Regions from separate parts of the Lysinibacillus capsici genome, predicted to be linked through region 1. Evidence: riboswitches for the same ligand, from Rfam matches in the RefSeq annotation. Region 1 holds a riboswitch; each other region holds the start of a gene.

Region 1 (3,164 bases):
TCATTGGCATCTGCAATTGAGCCGGGGCGTAAACCATCACCTAAGGAAAAAGCAACATCATAAGCTTTCATAATTTCACAGATTTCCTCAAAGTGTGTATACAGGAAATTCTCTTGATGATGATATAAACACCACTGTGCCATGATAGAGCCCCCTCGAGATACAATACCTGTCACACGATTTGCTGTTAGTGGTACATAGCGTAAAAGGACACCTGCATGAATGGTGAAGTAATCCACACCCTGCTCAGCTTGTTCAATGAGAGTATCACGATAAACCTCCCACGTTAAATCCTCTGCTACACCATTTACCTTTTCTAAAGCCTGATAAATTGGCACTGTTCCCACTGGCACTGCAGCATTTCGAATAATCCATTCTCTAGTTGTATGAATATGTTTACCAGTCGATAGATCCATAATATTATCTGCGCCCCATCGAGTTGCCCAGGTCATTTTCTCAACTTCTTCTGCAATGGAAGAAGATACAGCAGAATTCCCGATATTCGCATTGATCTTTACATGAAAATTACGCCCAATAATCATTGGCTCTGCCTCAGGGTGATTAATATTAGAAGGCATTATAGCTCGTCCAGCTGCAATTTCTGAACGTACAAATTCAGGATTCATATTTTCACGAATCGCTACAAACTCCATTTCAGGCGTTATAATCCCCTTTCGTGCATAGTGAAGCTGTGTCACATTTTTACCTTTTTTAGCACGCAAAGGCTTTCTCGCCAACTCAGGGAAGACATTTTCTTGAATACGCGGGTCATCAACATGACGAAAGCCATTATCCTCCGGTTTAATGGAGCGTCCCTCATATGCTTCTACATCCCCTCGCTCTTGAATCCATGCATTTCGTAAGGCAGGTAAACCTTTCGTAATATCTACTTGGTAGGCTGGATCTGTATAGGGCCCACTCGTATCATATACTCGAATAGGAGCATTTTCTTCATTTCCAAAACTGCCTGTTGTCGGACTTAATGCAATTTCTCGCATAGGTACTAGAATATCTGGGCGTGATCCTTCCACATATACTTTTTTACTTCCTTCAAAGCTAGACATAATGGTAATATTCTTTTCACTAATTGCTGACATGAGCTACTTCTCTCCCTTAAATTTATTTTAATCTAAGGACCGATTCTAGCTCACCCCAACAATCCAAAAAATAAAGGCCGAATCCAAAATAATTATTTGGATCCGGCCACGAATGTAAAGGTCTATTGATTGCATACTCTGCAATAGCTTCTTAACTTTCCCACGCTGGTATGAGCCAGATCAGGTCCAAAGGGTCAAGAAACTTTGTAGCGTTCCCCTCTCAGCCTGACTCATCAGACTCCCCTAGTTAATACTATTTAGTTTGATGCTAGTGTAGCAGATAATACTAAGAGATGGAAGTTATTTTTTATCTTACTAGGTAAATAATACTTCCGCAAAATAGATCACAATGGTTACCGTTATACAGCTTACAATGGTTGAAAATAAAACAGCTTGCGCGGCTGTTGCTGATTCTACATCATATTCCAATGCTAGAATAGAACTATTACGGGATGTTGGAAAGGCACTAGCTATAAACAGTGATTGTGCGACGACTCCATCTAATCCCAATATATAAATAATGGCTAATGCAACAGATGGTCCAATAATTAATCGCGTAAAACAGCTGATAAAGACAGTTTTATTAAACATTGATTTCATCTCTAGTTGTGATAATTGCGCACCTAAAGTAATTAAGGCCACAGCAATAAATCCATCTGCTACATGTTCTACTGGAATTTTGATAAACTGTGGAATACCGATATCAAAATAATTCATAGCGACACCAATAATCAGCGCATGAATAATAGGCATTCTAAAGAAATCCTTGATGATTGTCATACCTGACTTTGTAGAAGAAATTAAATTGTATAAACCATATGTGTACGTAGTCATATTTTGAAAGATTACGAGCATGACCTGAATGGCTACTCCAATAGGTTGCGTGGCAAATATCATTTGAGCCACCGGAATACCGTAATTGCCCGAGTTAATAAGCACCACACTATTTTTAAAGACAGCTGCCTCTGTTCTAGCTAAACCTAGCCCTTTTGCCATAAAATGACTGAGTAACATTTGACTACCAATAAAGAGTACAATAAATAATCCGACCTCTCCCAGTACCGATAACTCCACATGTGTTTCATATAAATTTACAAAAACAGCTGCCGGCATAAAGCAATATGTAATAAGCTGAGACAATGCTTTTAAATTAAAGCGAAATTTCTTTTGTAGGATAGCGCCTATTACAAGTAACACTAAAATAGGTACAACAATTTGAAAGAAAATCATTCCGAGATACATCATATCAATGTCCCCCTCTCAGTGTGAATAGTAGTGTTGAATTCCTTCTAGGTCAATTTCGCTGACTTTCACAATAAAAGAAGACTGCCTCTATATTGAAGGCAGCCTTTGCTTTTAAACAAGCTTAAATCGATTTACAACTTCTTGTAGCTCGTTTGAAATATCGTTCATATTTTGAATAGACTCTGCTACTTTTTGTAATTCTGCTTGTTGATCCATTGCAGAAGCACTTACTTGTTCCGCAGAGGCTGCTGTTTGCTCTGAAATAGCCGAAATACTTTGGATCGCCATGATTGCCTGATTTTTATGCTCTAACATGCTAGATAGTTTATTCATTAATTCACTAATAGAATTTGCAATTGAACCTGACAAGTCACTGCTATCTTTAAATGCTAGTTGCGTGCTTTGTACTGACTCATTTTGAGATTGCATTAAATCTGCATTAGATGCAATCACAGCAACTGTCTGCTGAGAATTTTCAAGAATGCTTTCTACTGTACTCTTAATAATTTCTGTTTCATTTTTAGATTGTTCTGCTAGCTTTCTAACTTCCTCTGCAACTACAGCAAATCCTTTACCATGCTCACCAGCACGTGCAGCCTCAATACTTGCATTTAAAGCTAGCAGATTAGTCTGCTCGGTAATGCTTTGGATCGAAGCAATAATCTGATTAATATTGGCAATATTAGAAGCTAATGATTCCATTTGCTGCTGGATACGCCCATTCATTTCATTTGTCTCCATATTACGCTCTCTTAAACTTTCAACCTCAAGCAATCCTTTTTCTGTTGTTACACCTGTTTTATGAGATAGCTCATCCATTTC
Region 2 (3,164 bases), 980 kb from region 1:
TTAATGATATATGTCTGGCACCATGAGTTATTTATTGTTTCTCTTGGCATTACATTACTCTTAGTCTTGTATTTGTTTATGTTGTATAATACGTACCCTCTTCAGAACAAATCCTTGTTTGGTCGTATTCCTTTCTCTATTTATTTAGCATGGATGACATTTATTTTTATCACAAATACAAGCTTTACGTTAACGGCTTATGGTTGGAACGGCTTTGGTCTTAGTACGCCTCTTTGGGCAGTGATTTTACTTACTTTAGGAGGAGCCATTGCGCTACATATCCGTTTCCATCACTTTGATGTTATGTATCCAAGTGTTTTTATTTGGGCTTATATTGGAATCGCCATACATAATGGTTTTGATGAGCTACTTGTCACTACAGCCGCTTTATTTTTATGCGGTGTTCTCTTTGTTGGCATTTTATTTATTAAAAAAAATCCTGCCTACCAAAAATAATTTGGTTAGCAGGATTTTTTCATTGCATCCTATTCTTCGTCTAATGACGTTAAGATAATTGGTTTATCTTTTGTTACAATGACTGAATGTTCGATTTGAGCTACAAGTGATTTATCAGGCGTCACGAATGTCCAACCATCACCTGCTTCTACGATATGCTCTGCATTTGCTGAGATAAATGGCTCAACCGCAAGGACCATACCTTCTTTCATAATAGTAGAATCCCATGCATCGTAATAATTTAAAATATGGTTTGGTTCATCATGTAAAGATTGACCTAAGCCATGACCTGTTAAATTCATAATAACAGTTAACCCATTAGCATTTGCCTCGCGTTCAACAGCTTTACCAATTTGATTTAATTTAGATCCAGCCTTTACTTTTGTCATTGCTCGATCAAAGGCACTTTTAGCAACACGGCAAAGCTTTTCTTTGTCCTCATAGCCATCACCCACAACAAATGAAATACCTGTGTCAGCAAAATAGCCATTTAAAGAGCCAGAAACATCAATATTTACGATATCTCCTTCTTGAATAACACGCTTTCCTGGAATACCATGTGCTACTTCTTCATTGACACTAATACATGTATACCCTGGAAAATCATATTCTCCCTTTGGTCCTGAAATAGCGCCAGCCTCTGCAAACATGCGACCAGCAATTTCATCAAGCTCAAGTGTTGTAACTCCTGGCTTTGTTGCAGCTTTCATCGCTTCACGAATTTCAGCACAAATGCGTCCTATTTTTTTAAAAGCTTCAATCTCTTCTTGCGTTTTTACAATCATGTATAACGTCCCTTTCATCTATTATCTATTCTTTAATATAACATAACTTTTTATGGGTATAACGATAAACGCTTTAAATATTGTATGCTTTCCTACTTTGCAAAGTGCTAAAAGAGCTATTCACGATAAAAAAGTCCCTCCACTCACGTGAAGGGACTAGCATTAAGCTTTTCTTTGCATTAATTGTGGAGCGGCTGTGAATAAAAGAACACCAACGATCGCCGTTAAAATGGTTGCTGGTAGCATATATGTACCATTGTAGATGATGGAATAGATCCATGCATTTTGGTCACCCGCATATTCGGCAAAAAATACCGCACCAGCAATTGTATGTGCTGTGTATCGTAAGAAGCCTGCGAAAACGGTACCTATGATTATATAAAGTGCCATTTTTGTTTTGTTCATATGTTTAGCAGCGTCTAACACTGGTCCACGTACAACCGCCGCTAATCCTACAACAGTAAAAGCAACGCCATAATCCAGGAATCCTTGTAGCCAATGCACAATCGTAGCACCAAACATGGTTTGCATTACACCTACGAGTAATCCAGTTGTTAGCCCAGCTACTAAGCCCCAGCGAAATGCTATTAACATAATTGGTACCATAACAAGACTAACTGAGCCGCCTTGTGCCCATACTTTAAAGGAAACCTGATCCAGTACGAGACCAATCGCTGCAAAAATCGCAATCTCCACTAGCATTAATAGTCTTTTTTTGTCCATACATATTCTCTCCTTTGTTCCGATGTAGGATACAAGAGCAGGAATAGAAAAGCGCTGATATGTCTCTTTCTGACACCTTTTTTCCTTTAAGGACGAAAAAACGATGTCAGGACAGAGCCTCACATCGTACAAGTGTCGGTTTCTATCCACATCCCTACGCAAGCATTAACTTACAGGTTCGAAGAGTCAAGGCATTACGTGCCCAGTCTCAGCTGACATCATCAGCTCCCCTTGTGGTCGTTACATCTGAATTTATTTGAACAATCTCATTGTACGCAAAGGATTGAAGGATTACAACCTTCCATACATCATTTTTTTGAAACTTTGCTGTTTTTCATGCGTAAATATTTAAAAAGGAGGTACAACTATGGAGAATCAAAAAATTTTAGCTGCCTTTAGTTATCTTAGTATTTTCTTCGCCCCTTTTATCGTTCCATTAATTGTATATTTCGTGACAAAAGACAGTGATGTAAAAAGCCATTCGATTCGTGCACTTGTCTCTCATTTAATACCTTTTGTTTTTGGCATTCTATTCTTTATTGTCTTTGTTTTTTCTACATTTAGTTTAGATCCAACCTCCAATAACAAGACGGTGATGATTATTTGGTTTGCTTCATTCGCCATCTATGCCCTCGTCTCACTCGGTATTGTGATTTGGAATATAATTCAGGCTGTTCGTGTTATCCGTTAATGTTTTATTTTTAAGAGAAACAGGTAGTAGTAATTGTAAAAGGAGCTGTTTTGGGATGAAAGTATCAAACGTTGTAAAAACTGCCGTTAAGTTAGCACCTATTGTTATTCCTATCGTAAAAAAAGTAATGGCTGCAAAAAAGGGCACAACGCCTACAACCACAACCCGAAAAAAATAAAACGAAGGCGTATTCCTTTTAGAGGAAATACGCCTTCGTTTTATTTCACTTCAAAATGGGTTTGACTATGGCCATTTAATGTTTTTTCCACATGTAAAACTGCTGGCATCGCGGATTTCAATTCAGGCACATGCGAAATAACGCCAATCATACGACCAGAATCCTGCAAATCAATTAATGTATCGATTGCTTTATTTAGTGATTCCTCATCGAGCGAGCCAAAGCCCTCATCAATAAACATCGTTTCAATATGAATATTACCTTGGTAGCTTTGAATCACATCTGCCATCCCCAATGCAAGGCTCAACGAAGCATTAAATTTTTCGCCACC
Region 3 (3,164 bases), 2.2 Mb from region 1:
TTATATCGATTAACGAATACGGATATTACAGAGCTTCGTCAGGAACAGGACGAGTTAGATAAGTTAATTGCGAAGCTAGAGGGGATTCTACAAAGTGAGGCTAAACTTGTGCGTGTTATTAAACAAGAGCTGCTTGATATTAAGAAACGCTTTACAGAGCCTCGCCGCTCGAAGATTGAGCAAGAAATTGAAGAAATTAAAATTACATTGGATGTCCTTGTGCCAAGTGAGGAGGTTGTCGTAACAGTAACGAAGGATGGTTATATTAAACGCACATCCACACGTTCTCATGCCGCTTCAAATGGGCAAGATTTTGCCATGAAGGATTCAGATTATTTATTGTATGAAGCAAACTTAAATACACAGCACCATCTATTGCTGTTCACAAATCGAGGCAATTATATTTATCAGCCTGTTCATGAGCTGCCTGATATACGCTGGAAGGATCTCGGCCAGCATATTTCAAGTATTGTCCCAACAGGGGAAGATGAATCGATTATTGCGGTTTATGGCTTCGAAACATTTGAACAGCCAAATACGTATGTCTTCACAGCCACAAAAGATGGTCAAATTAAGCGCTCACCACTCGCAGACTATGCAGTGACACGTTATTCAAAGCCTATTAAAACGATGAACGTCAAGGCTGGTGATGCGATGATCTATGCCTCGTTTGTAACAGATGGCGTGGAGCTGATGCTCACAACGGATACAGCCTATGCGATTCGTTTCCCAATGGAGGAACTACCTGTGACAGGTGTGAAAACAGGCGGTGTGAAAGGGATCACACTAAAAGATGGAGAAGCCTTAGTTGGCGTCAATGTATTACAGCCTGATGTTACCCAATATGTAGTGATTGTGACACAGCGTGGGGCCGTGAAGAAAATGAATGTCGCTGAAGTTGAAGTAGCAGGTCGTGCAAAACGTGGACTAAAAGTATTAACGGAGTTAAAAGCTAACCCTCACCGAATTGTGGCAGTTGTTCAAGCAACAGACGGGGAGCAGGTTGTGATTGAAACTGAAAAAGGTGTTCAAGAGGTGATAGACGTGCAAGCATTGTCTCGTGCGGATCGCCATTCCAACGGTTCATTTAAAGTGGATATTGCAACAGATGGGGCAATCTCTCATGTTGTCACAGCCAAAAAAGAACAGAAACCAAGCTAAAAGAATGCCCAGTCTCTTAGGAGTGCTGGGCTTTAAGCTCTTTTCAAAAATAGCACCTTGTCATTTAAGTGAAACTATGGGTATAATAATCATCGAAAAGTTCATAGCGAAAGAATGTAGGGGGGCTAGTAATTGCTAGCTGAGATTGTGTCCGAAAGACGCTGACCCTTTGAACCTGATTTGGCTCGTACCAGCGTAGGGAACATCTATTCAAAAAAGCAAAGTTTTGAAGATTGATTGCGATACGTCTGGGAGGAATCCTAGGCGTTTTTTTATGTTTCGAGCAACAACTTGCCAACATTGTATATACGCTTTCTTTTGGTGACAACATTCATTCATGAACACTTTCATATTACAAACTGGGAGGCTTTTGCATGAAGAAATGGTTATTTATTTTAATGGTAGCACTATTAACATTAGCAGGCTGTAGTGACAAGGAGGATAAGCAGGCTGTTGACAAGCTGAAAAAGGTGTCTGTGGTACTGGATTGGACGCCGAATACAAATCATACAGGACTATATGTTGCGAAAAAACTCGGTTATTTTGAGGAACAGGGCTTAGATGTTGATATTATTATGCCTGGTGAGGCGGGCGCAGATCAGCTTGTTGCTTCTGGCAAGGCAGATTTTGGCGTGAGCTATCAGGAAGGCATAACACAGGCACGAGTACAGAATGTGCCGCTGGTCTCAATCGCAGCAATTATACAGCATAATACATCTGGCTTTGCTTCTATTGCTTCAAAGGGCATTACATCGCCAAAGGATTTTGAAGGTAAAACCTATGGTGGTTGGGGTTCGCCATCAGAGCAAGCCGTCTTACAATCACTCATGCAAAAAGAAAAGGCAGATATTAATAAGCTAGATATTGTCAATGCAGGGGATTTAGATTTCTTCACAATGATGGAAAAAGACATTGATTTTGCTTGGATTTATTATGCATGGACTGGTATTGAGGCTGAGCTACGTGGGGAAAAGATTAATATGCTATATCTTACAGAGTATAGTGATCAATTAGATTATTATACGCCCGTTTTAGCTACAAATGAAAAAATGATACAGGACAACCCCGATGTAGTCAAAGCCTTTGTGGCAGCGGCAGCGAAGGGCTATGAATACGCAATTGAAAACCCAAGTGAAGCGGCGGATATTTTAATCGAAGCGGCCCCTGATTTAGATAAAGCGTTAGTGCATAAAAGTCAGGAATGGCTGGCTGATAAATACCAGGATGATGCCAAGCAATGGGGAGAGCAAAAGCTTTCTGTGTGGGAAAATTATGCGAAATGGATGTCTAGCAATCAAGTACTAGAGGGCGAATTTGATGCGAAAAAAGCCTTTACTAATGAGTTCTTACCTAAAAAGGAGGCCAAATAAGATGGCAAATTCATTAATCAGTGTACAAATCATTCCGAAGACAGAGAAATATGAAGATGTTATACCGTATGTAGATGCAGCAATTGCGGTGATCGATGCTTCTGGGGTGAAATATGAGGTACATCCATTGGAAACAACGATGGAAGGTGAGCTTTCAACATTGCTCCAAATCATTGAAAAAATGAACGAGAAGATGATCGAGCTTGGTGCCATCAATGTCATTACACAAGTGAAAATTTTATATCAGCCAACGGGTATTACGATGGATACATTAACGGAGAAATATCAGTAATGAAACGTGCATTACAGAAGGGAAGGACGATAATTTTTATCGCCTTCCTCTTATTCATATGGGAACTAATCGTGCGGTTCGCTGAAGTTCCTCATTGGTTATTACCCGCACCAAGTAGTATTTTATCGGAGGCCATCCAGTCGTATCAAACCTTTCTACCACATGCATTTGCTACGGTACAGCTAGCTCTACTAGGTTTGGCCATTGGCATCGCTTGTGGGCTAACGGTGGCAGTAGTGTTACATCGATTTAATTTTATTCGAGAACTGTTTTATCCAATTCTTATTATGTCGCAGAATGTTCCTATTCTAGTCTTGGCACCGCTACTTATTATTTGGTTT

Evidence for each region. Region 1 has a riboswitch for thiamine pyrophosphate ahead of thiC (phosphomethylpyrimidine synthase ThiC). Riboswitches for the same ligand answer to the same signal wherever they lie in the genome.
Region 2: linked by a shared signal. The riboswitch ahead of thiT (energy-coupled thiamine transporter ThiT) and the one ahead of thiC (phosphomethylpyrimidine synthase ThiC) in region 1 are both predicted to bind thiamine pyrophosphate.
Region 3: linked by a shared signal. The riboswitch ahead of LCP48_RS12570 (ABC transporter substrate-binding protein) and the one ahead of thiC (phosphomethylpyrimidine synthase ThiC) in region 1 are both predicted to bind thiamine pyrophosphate.

The regions. Positions count from the first base shown of each region.
Region 1 covers NZ_CP084108.1:316,576-319,739, reverse strand. Annotated here, with positions in the region: gene thiC (phosphomethylpyrimidine synthase ThiC) at 1-1,097, opposite strand, end outside; TPP riboswitch at 1,238-1,352, opposite strand; gene LCP48_RS01555 (AEC family transporter) at 1,413-2,342, opposite strand; gene LCP48_RS01550 (methyl-accepting chemotaxis protein) at 2,454-3,164, opposite strand, start outside.
Region 2 covers NZ_CP084108.1:4,030,242-4,033,405, forward strand. Annotated here, with positions in the region: gene LCP48_RS20015 (hypothetical protein) at 1-456, shown strand, start outside; gene map (type I methionyl aminopeptidase) at 486-1,241, opposite strand; gene thiT (energy-coupled thiamine transporter ThiT) at 1,404-1,964, opposite strand; TPP riboswitch at 2,099-2,206, opposite strand; gene LCP48_RS20030 (magnetosome magnetite crystal formation protein family) at 2,332-2,655, shown strand; gene LCP48_RS23390 (hypothetical protein) at 2,711-2,833, shown strand; gene LCP48_RS20035 (AAA family ATPase) at 2,874-3,164, opposite strand, start outside.
Region 3 covers NZ_CP084108.1:2,554,530-2,557,693, reverse strand. Annotated here, with positions in the region: gene parC (DNA topoisomerase IV subunit A) at 1-1,161, shown strand, start outside; TPP riboswitch at 1,270-1,380, shown strand; gene LCP48_RS12570 (ABC transporter substrate-binding protein) at 1,536-2,531, shown strand; gene LCP48_RS12565 (thiamine-binding protein) at 2,533-2,823, shown strand; gene LCP48_RS12560 (ABC transporter permease) at 2,823-3,164, shown strand, end outside.